One region of the Klebsiella sp. GFKo11 genome, then DNA from elsewhere that is predicted to be linked to it. Evidence: predicted binding sites of a transcription regulator. Region 1 holds the regulator's gene; each other region holds the start of a gene.
What was found. The regulator CRP, encoded in region 1, controls carbon source genes, mostly activating them, when cyclic AMP is high. The targets are predictions, from matches to a motif close to ATGTGANNNNNNTCACAT.
Positions count from the first base shown of each region.

Region 1 (5,253 bases):
CGTAACGCCGGAGATTTAAACGACAGGTAGCTTTTTAGCGCTGGCAGCAGGGGTAAACGTCGAGTTTTATCCGCCATCAAGTTGCGCGTGTACAGAGGACGCTGGGTACGCAAAACCCGGGCGATACGGCTGAAGTGCCAGGCGCAGAACTGGCCGACCGGGTTATCCGGATGTTGCCAGGCAATTTTTTCCAGCGCGCCGATCTGTTTATCCATCTGAAAGCGCTGTGGGTAACGATGGTAGAGAAGATCGTCCGCCAACTCACGCAGGCGGGCGGCAACGGTTTGCGCATTCCAGCGAATCACTGCTTCTGCGTGACTGCGTTCCACCAGTTTCTGCACTTCTTCCGGCTGATGCAGGCTAACGGAGATATGTTCCTGTAAATCCAACCCCACCTGAAAAGCGCGCAACAGACGTTTGTGGTCGTTGCGTTGATTGGCCGCCAGCATATGCATCTGCTGGTAACACTGGGTAATCAGATCAACCACTTTCTGCTGGCGGTTAAGTAGCGGCGGCAGCGAGGTGGCCGGGTCCGTATGCTGGGTCAGCAGGCTGTATTTGGCCTCGCAATAGTTAGCCAGTTCGCGGTAGAGCAGGCTCAGTGACTCGCGCAGCGGTTGTTCGCGCCATAGCCAAAACCAGAACCAGTTAAAGACGCCATACCATAAGGTGCCGAGCGCGTAGATTAGCAGTGGCTCCCACACCGGCATGTTACCCGCAAGGCTGAGGGTAAAAATGGCGGCAATAAGTGAAGCAGGCAGTAGTCGCGCGTGCAGTGAACTGATTTCGGCAGTCACCCCAAGGATTAGCGCCAGACCAGTGAGAATCAGTGGTAGAGGGATCTCGCGTTGCAGCAGGAGCTGGACAATCAGGCTACAGCCAGCAAACAGGCAGCCGCCAATAATCAGGCGTTTAAAGAAGCGCTTATGTGGTGTGTCCAGACCGGCAATGTTGCAACAGGCTGGTACCAGGGAAAACAGTAAGCCCTGCTGTAAATGTCCGAGAAGAAGTCCGATTGCGACCGGCAGACACAACACCAGCGTTTGCCGCAGTGCGTAGTTGACTTCCGGGTGGTAAATCAGCCTGCGCCACATGAGGGGGAAACAAAAACGGCGTATTGCATAGCAATACGCCGTTTTGCCGACTTAACGGGTACCGTAGACGACGATAGTTTTACCGTGCGCGGAGATCAGGTTTTGATCTTCCAGCATTTTCAGGATACGGCCAACGGTTTCGCGGGAGCATCCAACGATCTGACCGATTTCCTGACGGGTAATTTTAATTTGCATACCGTCCGGGTGGGTCATCGCATCAGGCTGTTTTGCCAGGTTCAGCAACGTCTGGGCGATACGACCCGTCACGTCGAGGAAGGCGAGGTTACCGACTTTCTCTGACGTAACCTGCAGGCGACGTGCCATTTGCGAAGAGAGACGCATCAGGATGTCCGGGTTAACCTGGATCAACTGACGGAATTTTTTGTAGGAGATTTCGGCCACTTCACATGCGGTTTTCGCACGTACCCATGCACTACGTTCCTGACCTTCTTCAAACAGGCCTAATTCACCGATGAAATCGCCCTGGTTGAGGTAAGAGAGGATCATCTCTTTACCTTCTTCATCCTTGATGAGTACAGCCACGGAGCCTTTAACGATGTAGTACAACGTTTCTGCTTTCTCACCCTGGTGGATCAGCGTGCTCTTTGAGGGGTACTTATGAATGTGGCAATGAGACAAGAACCATTCAAGGGTAGGGTCTGTTTGCGGTTTGCCAAGCACCATGCGCGGTTATCCTCTGTTATAAGCTATCTCCAGATGCCGACACTACACGGCATCCGGGCATGCAATCGTATTAAATCCCTATACCTGGGAATCTGGCTGAAAATTTCCTGCAGCCTGTAATGTGAACTCCTCAGCATACATGCAGTGCATCAATGTATTACTGTAGCATCCCGATTGTTTTAGCATAGCTTTCGCCGCGTGTCTCCTGGTGTCTCGCTTCAGCATGACCTAGGTCGCCTTCCGTTGCGAGAATTGTTATGTGCGCGTAATCTGTCAGGAAAATTACAGCCCTGGAGTTAAATTTATGCAAGCGCGAGTGAAATGGGTTGAAGGGTTAACCTTCATTGGTGAGTCGGCTTCTGGTCACCAGATTCTGATGGACGGTAATTCCGGGGATAAAGCGCCTAGCCCGATGGAAATGGTGTTGATGGCGGCGGGCGGATGTAGCGCAATTGACGTGGTTTCTATCCTGCAGAAGGGACGCCATAACGTCACTAACTGCGAAGTTAAGCTGACTTCTGAGCGTCGCGAGGAAGCACCGCGTCTGTTTACCCATATCAATCTGCATTTTATCGTGACCGGTAAAGAGCTGAAAGATGCTGCCGTTTCTCGCGCAGTTGACCTATCGGCGGAAAAATATTGCTCGGTGGCGCTGATGCTGGAGAAAGCGGTAAACATAACTCACTCTTATGAAGTGATCGAGGGATAAGCCGAACGGCGCGAACTCGTCGCCCCGGCATGCGCTGCGCTACCGGGGTTTTTTGTTAATTGATTTTCCTGCCTTCCATTAGCCGCTCGACCAATGGCGCCATGATGAGCTCCATGGCCAGCCCCATTTTCCCTCCCGGCACCACTAGCGTGTTCATATGCGAGATAAACGAGCCCTGAAGCATCGCCAGTAGCCAGGGGAAATCGATATTCTGTAAGTTGCGGAAATGGATAACGACAAAGCTTTCATCAAGCGATGGGATTGCTTTGGCTGCAAATGGATTGGACGTATCCACCGTAGGTACGCGCTGGAAGTTGAGGTGAGTGCGTGAAAACTGCGGGGTGATGAAGTTGATGTAATCTTCCATCGAGCGAACGACGGAATCCATCACCGCTTCACGAGAGTGGCCGCGTTCGCTGGTATCGCGGATAAGCTTCTGGATCCACTCCAGGTTAACGATCGGCACAACCCCAACCAACAGATCAACATGGTCAGCGACGTTGTGCTGGGGCGTGACAACTCCGCCGTGCAGGCCTTCATAAAACAGCACGTCAGTGGGTTCAGGCAGCGACTGCCAGGGAGTGAAGGTGCCAGGAACCTGATTCCACGGCACGGCTTCATCATAGGTGTGTAAATACTTGCGTGACTGACCTGTACCGTTCAGCCCGTATTCTCTGAAAGTCTGCTCCAGCAGGCCGAAATCGTTAGCCTCGGGACCGAAGTAGCTGATGTGTTTGCCCTGATCTCGCGCTTTGCGGATCGCCATGTCCATTTCCGGGCGGGTGTAGCGGTGAAAGCTATCGCCTTCCACTTCGGCGGCGTGGAGATTTAGCTGGGCGAAGATTTTGCGAAAGGCAAGGCTGGTGGTCGTGGTTCCCGCGCCGCTAGAGCCCGTGACGGCAATCACCGGATGTTTGGCAGACATAACAACTCCCAGGGTAAACGATAGTGTGATGCCGCCTTAGCCGTGAAACTGCTTGCGGGGCATAATATTGACCGTCTCGTGCAGCTCTGACCACACCAGCGCGGCTTCTCCGCTTTTCAGCTGTTGTTTGACATCGGCGACTTTATCCGCCAGCGAACGTTCATGCTCACCATAATCGGTGCCTTCGCGTAATACAAAACTTTCAATCAGGTTATCCAGCGTTTCGGGATCGAGATCCTGCCAGGGAATAATCATATTTGCCCTCCTAACCAGCGAGTTAGCCAATCCGGGATTCGCTGTTCTAACCACATTTCCGGCTTGCGCAGCGTACCACCGACAAAACCAACATGGCCGCCATGCTCTGTAAGTTGATACTCGACATTTGCCGGTAGCTGTTCTTGCGGCGGGATGGAGTGGTGATCCATAAAAGGATCGTCCTTCGCATGAATAATCAGCGTTGGTTTAGTGATGTCGCTTAAGCGCGGCATCGCACTACACTGGCGATAGTAGTCTAGCGCATCGGCAAAACCGTGGATCCTGGCGGTGATGCTATCGTCAAATTCGCGGATGCGGCGCATACCTTTTAGCTGGCGTAAATCAACCGGCAAAGAGCCCGGATAAGCTTTCAGCTTACGCGCGGCATTCGCCTTCAGCAGATTGAGCAGATAACGCTGATAAACGCGGGAAAACCCCTTATCCATATGAGAACTACAGGCTTCCAGCATAAACGGCGCTGAGACGATAACGGCAGCATCGACAGGAATATCGTCACCTTCTTTCGCCAACAGGCAGCCCAGCATATTGCCCCCAAGCGAGTAACCCACCGCTGCAGTTGGCACGTCGCCGTATTCGCGCTGAAGCCAACGTAAAAACCAGGAGCCGTCTTCCGTTTCGCCAGAATGATAGATGCGGTTATTTCGGTTGGGTTCGCCGCTACAGCCGCGAAAATGCATCACCACGCCCAGCCAGCCGCGCTGCATGGCCGCGTGGACGAGTCCGTGAGCATAAGGGCTGTGCAGGCTGCCCTCAAGACCATGAAACACCACCAATCGCGGTTTATGACGAGCCTGAGATGGTTCTTCGCTCCACGCCAGATCGACAAAGTCGCCATCCGGTAATTCAAGACGCTGCCAGTGTGGAGTGAAACGTAGCTTGCGACGGATTAGCCGCGGCAACATGGTTTGCAAATGACGATTGCCAACGCCGCGCATCGGGTGAAACTGCTGCGAGTCGTCTTCGGGGGGCGTCATTTCTGTGGGAGTGATATCAACCATAGCACCAGAGCAATTAATAATCTTTATACATACTATACCGCGCATGAAGTGCGCAGGTTAGCCAATATGTGGTCTTGTGGCTAATCGGTAAGCAGATTGCGTGAGAAAAGATGAATATCCACTCCAGGCTTACGCCGCCACAGGCGGGCCTTTCTTGTGCCTGTCGCCATGCTCTCACCTGTCTCTTCAAACATCCCTGACGCTTCAAAACGGCGAATCAGGCTTTTACGCTGTATGGATTGACCGAGGATTATCTCCGTCGCTTCCTGTAGCTGGCCATGGGTGAAGGTCTCCGGCAAGCAGTAAACGGGCAGTAAAGAATACATGGTCTTTTGCCTTAAGCGATGCAGGGCGGCGGCGATGATTTTCTGGTGATCAAACGCCAGGGAATAGTCGGCAAGCCTGGCAATTGGCACCCAACGGGCATCGTTGACGCTGGCGATATGCGGTTCGCAGTCTGCCCAGGCAATTAGTGCAAACCAGGTGACGGTCAGGCTCCAGCCGCGCGGGTCGCGATCGGGCCCGGAAAAAGTGTCCAGCTGTTCCAACCATGAAGGGGAAACCCCG
Region 1 covers NZ_CM151369.1:524,055-529,307, forward strand. The annotation lists gene AC07P6_RS02375 (YccS/YhfK family putative transporter) at 1-1,094, opposite strand, end outside; gene crp (cAMP-activated global transcriptional regulator CRP) at 1,146-1,778, opposite strand; gene AC07P6_RS02385 (OsmC family protein) at 2,083-2,487, shown strand; gene AC07P6_RS02390 (phosphoribulokinase) at 2,543-3,412, opposite strand; gene AC07P6_RS02395 (YheU family protein) at 3,449-3,667, opposite strand; gene AC07P6_RS02400 (hydrolase) at 3,664-4,623, opposite strand; gene AC07P6_RS02405 (NUDIX hydrolase) at 4,767-5,253, opposite strand, start outside.

Region 2 (5,253 bases), 920 kb from region 1:
CCTATGATTACGCCCGCGTTGGCGATCTGGGAGATGTGCGTATCAATCCGGTAGATATGCAGGATAGCCTGGCGCGCATTGAAGCCTGGTATCGCGCCCTTGATGAGCAGCAGGTGATGCCTCTAACCGCGGGTGGTGATCATCTCACTACGCTGCCGATTTTACGGGCGCTCGGGCGGAATAAGGCGTTGGGGATGATCCATTTTGATGCCCACTCGGATACTAACGACAGCTACTTCGGCGGCGAGCGCTTTACCCACGGTACTCCGTTTCGTCGTGCGGTAGAAGAAGGCGTTCTCGACCCGCAACGCACGGTGCAAATCGGCATCCGCGGAGCGCTGTTTTCCGCCGATGAGCACCGCTGGGCGGAGGAGAACGGTATCACCATCATCCGTATGGAGCAGGTGGACGAGCTGGGTATCGATAAGGTGATGCAGAGGGCGCGTGAGATTGTTGGCGAGCAGCCTACCTATATCAGCTTCGATATCGATGTGCTGGATCCGGTCTATGCGCCCGGTACCGGAACACCGGAAATTGGCGGTATGACCACGCTGCAGGCCCAGCGCTGCGTTCGTCAGCTTGCTGGATTGAATCTGATTGGTGCCGACGTGGTGGAAGTCTCGCCGCCCTTTGACCAGGGTAATCTCACCAGCCTGACCGGCGCGACCATGATGTTTGAACTCCTGTGCCAGCTTGCCGACGCCCATCATCGGCGTATTTCTCAATAACAGCGGAGAATTATGATGAAAAGAAATCTCTCATTGCGCTATCTCGCTACCGCGTTGGTTCTGGCATCAGGCCTTGTTACGGCGGCCAATGCGGCGGATGCGACTCTGTCGCCGGGAAAACTGAAAATAGCGATGGAAGTCGCCTACCCGCCTTTTGAATCCTGGCAGGATGACAAAATCGTCGGTTTTGATGCTGAACTGGCGACGTTATTAAGCCAAAAAGCGGGCCTGACGCTACAGCTGGTGGATACCAAATTTAGCAGCTTGATCCTCGGCCTGAGCGGGGGACGCCAGGATGCGGTGATCTCTGCGCTCTATATTACGCCGGAGCGTACCCAGCAGGCGGATGCGATCCCTTATGCTAAAACCGGAGCCTATATCATGGTGCGTAGCGATAGCAAAGTTGCGCCGCAAACGGAAAACGAACTTTGTGGCTTAACCATTGGGCTGCAGCAGGGGACATCGTGGGTGAAAAAGCTGCATGAGCTTTCGGCGAACTATTGCCAGGCGCAAGGTAAAGGGGAGATTGAGATTAAAGAGTTCCCGACCGCGCCGGAGACGCTGCAGGCACTGCTCTCCGGCAATATTCAGGCTCAGGTGGATATTGCTGGCGTAGTCAGCCTGTTTACCCAGCGCAGCAAAGGCCGACTGAAGGTCAGTTCCCCGCAGACGATATATCCGCAAACGCTGGGTATTTACATCAAGAAGGGTAACCAGGCGCTGGCGCAACAGTTGACCTCCGCACTGAAAACCCTGCGTGAAAATGGTGAGTACAGCGCCTTGCTGAAAAAATATGCGGTATACGGCATCACCGATGACACGGTGCAGTAGTGTGTAAAAAATATAAAATATACAGATGAACGGACACTGTAATGAGATGTTCATCACATTTTTAGCGGGATTACACATTTGAGTATGATTTAAAATCACTACTTATCAATGTCTTACTTTTGACTCTACAATTCATTGTGTACTCAGTGTGTAAAATTACACACTGATCACAATTCATATTTTTCCTGCATGCTTTAATTCCTCTCACCAAAACAGAGAGGATTGCTCATGAAACACATGATGATTTGCTGCGGCGCCGGTGTGGCGACCAGTACCGTTGCGTTAAATAAGCTCCAGGACTTCCTGAAAAAAGAGAATATTCTCGATAAAGTCCGTATTTCCCAGGGAACCGTGGCTGAAGCCAAAACCCGCGACGATGTAGATTTTATTGTTTCTACTTCGCCGGTTGCGCTTTCTATTCCCGTTGTTAACGCTCTACCGCTATTAACCGGTATGGGTACTGATAAAGTTTTCAGCAGCGTGAAAGAATTAATTCTCGCCGAGGGTTAAGCCATGTTTATTGTTGATTACATTGTAGGTTTAGGGGCATCGGTCATGATGCCGCTAATATTTATGCTCCTCGGTTTGATATTACGCCTGTCGCTGAGCAAAGCATTAAAAGCCGGTTTAATGGTCGGTATTGGTTTTATCGGCTTAAGCATTACCGTTAATCTGATGATCGATTCCCTGACCCCGGTGAGCCATGCTCTGGTGGAGCGTTTTGGTCTGAATCTCAACGTGCTGGACGTGGGCTGGCCTGCTGCCGCAGCGGTAGCGATGGGGACCCGGGTCGGCGCGCTGGTGATTCCGGTGTGCGTCGCGATTAACGTGTTGATGCTGTATACCAAAACCACGCGGGTACTGAACGTGGATATCTGGAACCTGTGGCATCACGCCTTTACCGGTTCTCTGGTGACGATTATTACCGATAGCCTGTGGCTGGGGATATTTGCCGCTGGTATCAACTGTATTATTACGATGGTGATTGCCGACCGTACTAGTGGTGATGTTGAGAAATACCTGAACCTACCATCTATTTCGGTACCGCACGGTTTTTCCGCATCATTTGTCCCGGCCGCGTGGTTGGTGAATGCCATTGTTGACCGCATCCCGGTTATCCGTGATATCAAAATTGATACCGAAGTTATCCAGAAACGGTTATCTATTCTCGGCGATCCGGCCTCTCTGGGGGCAATTATCGGCGCGCTGTTGGGTATAATCGCGGGTATCGAAGTGAAAGCTATTCTGCAAACCGCAATTACCATGGCGGCGGTGATGACCATTATTCCGCGGATGGCGAAAATGCTGATGGAAGGGGTTTATCCGATTAGCGAACGTATTCAGGAGATAGCTCAGTCGCGTGCCGGTTCATTCGGCAAAATCGCTATCGGCCTGGATTCAGCCGTGAGCGTTGGGCACCCGGTGACGTTGTCCGTGTCGATGCTGATGATCCCGGTGATGCTGGTACTGGCGGCGATTATTCCGGGCAACCAGTTCCTGCCGTTCGCTTCTTTGACCGGCCTACCGTTCGCCTTCGTGTTGGTGACGGCGGTTTGTCGCGGTGATATGTTCCGCACGCTGCTGACCGGGCTGTTAACCTTAAGTCTGGCGTTGTTGATTGGTACCAACCTGGCGCCGATTGTCACCAGCACCGCGGTGAGCACCGGCTTCTCGCTGCCGCAGGGGACCACCAGTATTAGCAGCGTGGATTATGCCGGGGCGATGCTGCCGTGGGCGATTATCCAGAGTTTCCATCTGAAAGAGATTGGCGTAGGTATCCTGACGCTGTGCACCATCGCGCTGGTGCTGTGGAATCGCCGTAAGCTGGCGCAGGAAAATGAACAGATGGCCGAAGCGAGCGTGGAGGGCGGGAAATGATGTTTAGCGCACAGCGGGTGGTGAAGTTTACCGGGTCCGTCAGTCGGACGGCTTTACTGACCCGCCTGGCAGATAGCCTGCAGGCCGACGGGCTGGTTAAACCGAGTTTTGCCGACGGAGTACTTGAACGGGAAAAAGTCTATCCAACCGGGATATTTATGGAGACCCATAGCGTCGCCATTCCGCATACCGAGTTTGAGCATGTTAACCAGACCGGTTTTGCAATCGGCATTAACCTGGCGGGGGTTGAATTTCAGCGTACCGACGAGCCTGAAGAGAGCGTTGTCCCGCAGATAGTCGTGATGATGGCGATTGATAAAACTTGCGAAAAAGTGGCAATTATTCAATCCTTGTTCGCATTATTGGCCGATCATGATCGAGTTAACGATATCGTGAAAATGACGCCAGAGGAGATTGCAAAAGTGTTCACCGATGCCGTCGTCACGCAGTAAGATAAAATGATGAGCTCAATACGGTGAAGCCGCAACCGACGAGGGACAAGATGTTACGAATCAGCGACGTCATAGAGTTAGCGATGGTTAGTCGTAAAACTATCTATAACGCAATCAACAGTGGCCGGCTGAAATATCAGTTGGTGAATGTTGATAATCGTCAGGTTCGTATGTTCCTCGAAGAAGATGTCTTCGAAGCTTTTCCGAAAACCAACCGTGCGGTGACTCAGGAGCAAGAAGTGCAGGCGCTACGTGAAGAGGTCGCTTCGCTTAAGTTTGCTCTGGCGGAGCTGCAAAAAGCGGTGAACGCCATGGATCCGGAAGGCAAGTACGAAATGACCAGCGTTAAAGAGCCATCTAAAACGCCCGACCGCTAACCTGCGGGCGGGCGCGTCTTATCAGACGATGTCATCCACCACGCCGCCATCCACGCGCAGCGCCGCGCCTGACGTTGCTGAAGCCTGAGTCGAGCAGACGTAAACCACCATATTGGCGACTTCTTCCACCGTGGCCGCACGTTGAATCACCGAGCTTGGACGATTCGCCATCACGAACTCTTTTGCCAGCTGTTCCAGAGATTTCCCGGTTTTCGCGACTTCATCTTTCATCATCTCAGCAAAGCCATCAGAGATAGTTGGCCCCGGCAGCACGCTGTTGACGGTGACGCCGCTACCGGCGACAAACTTCGCCAGCCCGCGGGCCAGCGACAGCTGAGCGGTTTTCGTCACGCCGTAATGAATCATATCCGCCGGAATGTTACGCGCCGATTCCGAAGAGATAAACACAACCCGACCCCAGCCGTTCTGTACCATCGCCGGTAGCAGGGCGCGAGAAAGACGCACTCCTGACATCACGTTGGTTTGCCAGTAGTTCTCCCAGGTTGCATCATCGGTTTCATAGAAATCCTGCGGGCCGTAAATACCGGCGTTATTGACCAGAATGTCGACTCCGTTAACCGCCTGCACCAGCTGATTGACGCCTTCAGCGTTGCTTAAGTCGGCAATTGCCGGGCGCAGTTTCGCGCCGGGAACCTCATTCTGCAAACGGGCGATGGCCGCGCTCACGCTACGCTCGCTGCGACCATTAATCATCACTTCCGCGCCGCTGGCCGCCAGACCTTTGGCGATGGCGTAACCAATACCGCCGGTGGAGGCGGTGACCAGTGCGACTTTCCCCGATAAATCAATATTCATGCTGATAGCCTTATTTTTTGTCGGACAGACCATTAAGCGTAGCAGCGGATATGAGGCTATTGACGTTTTCGGGATTAATAACCGCTCTGTTTGTTAACAAGATTTTTCAGCGGCAGCGCCTGGTGCAGCCGTTGGATGTTGTCCAGCAGCTGACGGGCAACCACCACCGTT
Region 2 covers NZ_CM151369.1:1,445,914-1,451,166, forward strand. The annotation lists gene speB (agmatinase) at 1-728, shown strand, start outside; gene AC07P6_RS06960 (ABC transporter substrate-binding protein) at 744-1,559, shown strand; gene AC07P6_RS06965 (PTS sugar transporter subunit IIB) at 1,788-2,069, shown strand; gene AC07P6_RS06970 (PTS galactitol transporter subunit IIC) at 2,073-3,437, shown strand; gene AC07P6_RS06975 (PTS sugar transporter subunit IIA) at 3,434-3,889, shown strand; gene AC07P6_RS06980 (MerR family transcriptional regulator) at 3,940-4,266, shown strand; gene AC07P6_RS06985 (SDR family NAD(P)-dependent oxidoreductase) at 4,288-5,082, opposite strand; gene AC07P6_RS06990 (2-hydroxyacid dehydrogenase) at 5,157-5,253, opposite strand, start outside.
Region 2: the regulator CRP is predicted to act here: its motif matches at 1,601-1,618, upstream of AC07P6_RS06965 (PTS sugar transporter subunit IIB).

Region 3 (5,253 bases), 1.9 Mb from region 1:
TTCTACCCGCTGCTTTGGGTAGAAGGTCTTGGGTTCTGGTACTACCTATGCACTTATGTAGTCTTTGAAATCATTTATACCTCGATCATGGTCCCCTATGAAACATTGGCGACCGAAATGACCGACGATTTTTCACTACGCTCAAAGCTTACTGGCTACAAAGCGATCTTCGGTAAACTGGCTAACTTCCTGGCAGCATTTATTCCAGGTCAGTTCATCCTGCTTTACGGCAAAGAATCCGCGACCCCATTTTTCCTGACCGGCCTGACCTACGGGATCATTCTCATCGTTGCGATCTCCTGCTTGTGGTACTGCAGCTGGGAACGTCCGCGCGAAGAGGAAGTCAGCAATAGTGAGAAAAAAGGCTTACTCAATACTCTGCTTATGCTGGCGAAGGATATGCGTTCTACCTTTTATCTGCGCGTGTTCCGTAAACATCTGGGCATGTACCTCTGTGGTTTCGGCGCAGAATGGCTGTTTGCGTCTATCTTTACCTACTTTGTTATTTTCGTCCTGCAGCACGATCCGGCGATGGTCGCCGGGCTAAATAGCCTGAATTCCATCCTGCAACTGGTCTCTACGGCGCTGTTTATCGGCCTGTGCGTGAAAAAAGGGTTTAGTAAGCCCTACATTCTGGCGCTGAGCGTGGTTATTTTTGCCGTGCTGCTTTATACCTCGCTGTGGTTCTTCCATTTGCCTGCACATCTGGCAACCATCCTGATGTTTGGTATCACCGTCCTGTTCGGACTGGGCACGGGCGGCGTGTACTACATCCCCTGGACCGTATATACCTTTTTAGCCGACGTTGACGAGATCTATACTGGCCGTCGTCGTGAAGGTATCTATGCTGGCGCAATGACCTTTTCCGGGAAAATCCTACGCTCTATCATCGTCTTCACAATGGGCGCTATCCTCAGCTTCTACGGCTTCCAGTCAAAAGCGCATACGCAACCTGAAAGCGCGGTAACCGCTATTGCGGTCGTGTTCTGTGTGGGCGTAGTCCTGCTGGCTTTGGCGGCGATCGTCTTCAGTAAGCAGATGAAGCTGGATCGCAAAGCGCATATGGTGGTCTTGCAGGAAGTCGCGCGGATTAAAGCTGGCGGCAAAATTGCCGACATCACACCGGATGTGCGCCTCATCGTTGAAGATTTAGTCGGTCACCGCTACGAAGAGTGCTGGGGCAACAGCAAGTTATTTAACAATACTCAGGAGACGCCGGCCCGTACCGCCGTTTCCCACTAACCACATAACGACGCCCCGCCATCACTTGATGGCGGGGCTATGTATTTAGTGTGCCTCACCTTGCGGGGTGAACTTCAGTTCAATTAAGGCAATGGCTTTTTGTACCGCCCGCAGCGTAACCGGATCGGCCGATGCAGGATGACTGGCAAAATCGATGGCTTTTAACTGAGTGGTCATTTTCTCGCGCACTTCGACAGGGGCGATGATATCAATAACGTCGAGAATCTGTTTGATGACCAGTTGGCAGGCAACCACGTCGGAAACCAACTCGTCATTTTCGGTGAGATGTTGAGACATTTTTTACTCCTTTTTTCAGGAGCGTAATAGTAACCTAAATCTTAAGAGATAAAAAAACCTGCCGCAGCAGGTTTTTTTATCAGAACATACCGCCAGGGGGTACGTCTTTGAAGGTTTTGCAGTAGTTTTCAAACATGCTTTTGAGGATTTTGCGCAGCTTCATGGATTGACTCCGTTTTTGTTATGCAGGTGTTAATGTCTACAGGACTATAATATGACTTACATCACAAAAATCAATATGAACATGCGTCAAATCACACTGTTTTTACAAAAATAATTTAAATATTAAACAAAAATGAGCTGAATCGAACAGTTAAAGCAACATGCTCTGCGTCGAGTTTGGCCCCTCTTTGCTATGGCAGCGACACGACAATGAGCACAAACATCTCTTCCAGGGACGATCGTTCTTTTTCAGCACCCGCACTGCTGGTGGCTGGCGCGTTTTTTATGGAGTTCCTCGACGGCACGGTGATCGCCACTGCCCTGCCGGACATGGCGAAAGACTTTGGCGTCACAGCGGTCGATCTCAATATCGGTATTAGCGCCTATCTCATTACGCTGGCCGTGCTGATACCGGCCAGCGGCTGGATAGCCGATCGCTTCGGCGCACGCAAAATCTTCACTCTCGCGCTGGCGATTTTCACGCTGGCTTCTGTTTTTTGCGGGTTATCAACCAACGTCGACATCTTCGTGGCGATGCGAATTCTGCAAGGAATAGGCGGCGCGCTGATGGTTCCAGTAGGCCGACTGGCAGTTTTGCGAACGACACCGAAGCATCAGCTCATTAAGGCGATTGCCACCCTGACCTGGCCGGCATTAGTGGCCCCCATTATCGGCCCGCCGCTGGGCGGATTTATCACCAGCTATGCCAGTTGGCACTGGATTTTCTTTATTAACGTGCCCCTTGGGCTCATCGCTATGGCCCTGTCTTTGCGCATCATCCCAAACATTCGTGAAGATGAACCACGGCCTTTTGACCTTCCCGGCTTCCTTGCCACTTCAATCGCCATGATTAGCCTGGTCACCGCCATGGAATTTCTCGGCGATCGTCAACCTTTGAGTTGGCAAACTCCGGCGCTGCTGGTATTAGGCCTTGGCAGCATGTTGTTCTCACTGCGCCATTTCCGTCGCGCAGCCTGGCCGATGGTGCGCCTCGATGCGCTGCAAATACCGACCTTCAAGGTCACTATGTACGGCGGCTCGCTGTTCCGTGCCTCAATTAGCGCCGTCCCTTTCCTGCTGCCGCTGCTGTTTCAGGTCGGGTTTGGTATGGACCCATTCCACTCAGGGTTGCTGGTGCTGGCCGTTTTCGTTGGTAATTTAACCATCAAGCCCGCGACAACGCCGTTAATTCGCTGGCTGGGTTTTCGCCGCCTGCTGCTGATCAACGGTGCGCTGAATGTACTCTCGCTGCTGGCCTGCGCTTTTTTAACACCACAAACGCCAGTCTGGCTGATTTTCGTGATTCTCTATCTCGGCGGGGTATTCCGCTCTATTCAATTTACCGGCGTCAGCACCCTTGCTTTTGCCGATGTGCCTTCGGCGCAAATGAGCTATGCCAATACGTTGTTCAGCACCGCTTCGCAGCTGGCCGTTGGGCTTGGGATTACGCTCGGGGCGATCGGTATTCGTATTGGGGAGAAGTTCAGTGAATGGTTTAATCTCACAAGTCTGCCGGGGATCAGCTTCCGTCTGTCGTTTATTTTTATTGCGTTGATTTGTCTGGTGGGAATGATTGATAGCCTGCACCTGGCAAAAGATGCCGGTAGCAACGTGTCCAACAAAAAGAAATAGCCCAAAAGAAAAGGCCAGCAGCGCTGGCCCTGGATATTTGCAGGAGATTAACCGACGATCTGGCGAACGAACGCTTCGATCTCTTTGTCCTGGCAATTTTCGAAGAAGCACTGCTGGAAGCGCGGGCCAGACACGGCAGTTTTCACCAGCTCTGGGTCGATAGCACGCAGCGTATCCAGATAGTTATCTTTCACTACTGCGGCCTTAACGGTGTTCAGAATGCCAGCGTTACGTACCTGAGGCTCTTTACGCTCCGGCGGATACCCTTCGCCGTTACGCCCTGTGAACGCTTTCTCGAAAATAAAGCGTACGTTCAGCTCTGCGCCCCAGCCAAAACCTTTCGCGAATGGCAGAGAAAGCGCGTTACCGTTGTTAATCTGCGCAAACAGGAACGCATCAGCAGGATCAATACAGTAGCCACAAACTACGCCCGGATGGATGTTCAGAGACATCATTGCACCCTGGCCGGTACCGCAGCCGGTGATCACGAAGTCTACCGCTTTAGAGTTCAGCAGGATGCTGGCCATGATACCCAGATGGATATAGGTCAGGTGGTGATCGTTTTCATCGCTCATGCCGACGTTGTAAACCGGAAAACCTTTCTCGTCTGCAACAGCGTTTAACTCGTTGAGGATGATGGCGTTTTTGTTCGCCTGGCTGTTTTCCATCATCAGTGCGATTTTCATGCTTTACTCTCCTGAATGCTGTGCGGGTTTTCCCGCGATAGTTCGTTAACGTTGTGAAGAACAATACTACCTTACGAACATACTTTCAAATTTTATGAAAAGTTGTTTTATAAATTGCATATCGCCTCACACTTTCATCTCCCACAGCATCCGGGCGTTGCTTTCTTACCCCCCACCCTTTTCTCACCAGGCTAACCCAAGCGCTCATAGCCACTCGAAGTCGCGCGTCCCTTTTTCAAGAATAAGTCGGACCCATAATTAATATTGATAATATTAAATTAAAACCATTCTCATTATTTATTAAATTGCCAATGCGTGTTATTCCCATTTGCATTAGTAATAAATGAATTTATTAATTTACTTTTTGCAAATAAATTAATAACAAATTATAGTGACGGCACAATCACCTTTGACTTTATTTGCGGAGCAAGCCAGATGCTGAAAACTGAAATGATCGACAAACTTAATGCACAGATGAACCTTGAACTTTATTCTTCTCTGCTTTATCAGCAAATGAGCGCATGGTGCAGCTACCACAGCTTTGAAGGCGCCGCCGCGTTTCTGCGCCGCCACGCGCAAGAAGAGATGACCCATATGCAGCGTCTGTTCGACTACCTGACCGATACCGGCAGCCTGCCGTGCATCAATGCCATCGCCTCACCGTTTGCCGAATATACTTCACTGGACGACCTGTTCCGCGTCACCTACGAACACGAACAACTCATTACGCAGAAAATTAACGAACTGGCTCATGCGGCAATGTCCAGCCAGGATTATCCGACCTTTAATTTCCTGCAATGGTATGTTGCTGAGCAACATGAAGAAGAGAAACTGTTTAAATCCGTTATTGATAAACTGACCCTCGCAGGTAAAAGCGGCGAAGGTCTGTACTTTATTGATAAAGAGCTGGCAACGCTCGATACCCAAAATTAATGAAGACGGCGGCGACGCTTAGCGATCGCCGCCCTATTAATGGCGACAAATTTTACTTTCGTGCGTATTAAACCCTTCCTCTGCGGCAATAAATTTGCCCTTTTTCTGCAAGAATGCCACTAACTCCGCCGCACTCAGGTTTTCCGCCGAACAGGTATGGAATCGTGCATCCGTCCCGAAACGGCTGGTAATCGCCGCTTCCAGACTGGCCACGGTGTAAGGTTCGCCTGAAGCGATCATCATCTGTAGAACTTCATGACCATGAATTGATTGCATAATATCCCCCATAAAACGCACAGGA
Region 3 covers NZ_CM151369.1:2,378,108-2,383,360, reverse strand. The annotation lists gene AC07P6_RS11515 (MFS transporter) at 1-1,242, shown strand, start outside; gene AC07P6_RS11510 (DUF2766 family protein) at 1,288-1,539, opposite strand; gene azuC (stress response protein AzuC) at 1,619-1,702, opposite strand; gene AC07P6_RS11500 (MFS transporter) at 1,912-3,333, shown strand; gene AC07P6_RS11495 (RpiB/LacA/LacB family sugar-phosphate isomerase) at 3,381-4,019, opposite strand; gene ftnA (non-heme ferritin) at 4,455-4,952, shown strand; gene AC07P6_RS11485 (YecH family metal-binding protein) at 4,989-5,228, opposite strand.
Region 3: the regulator CRP is predicted to act here: its motif matches at 1,752-1,769, upstream of azuC (stress response protein AzuC).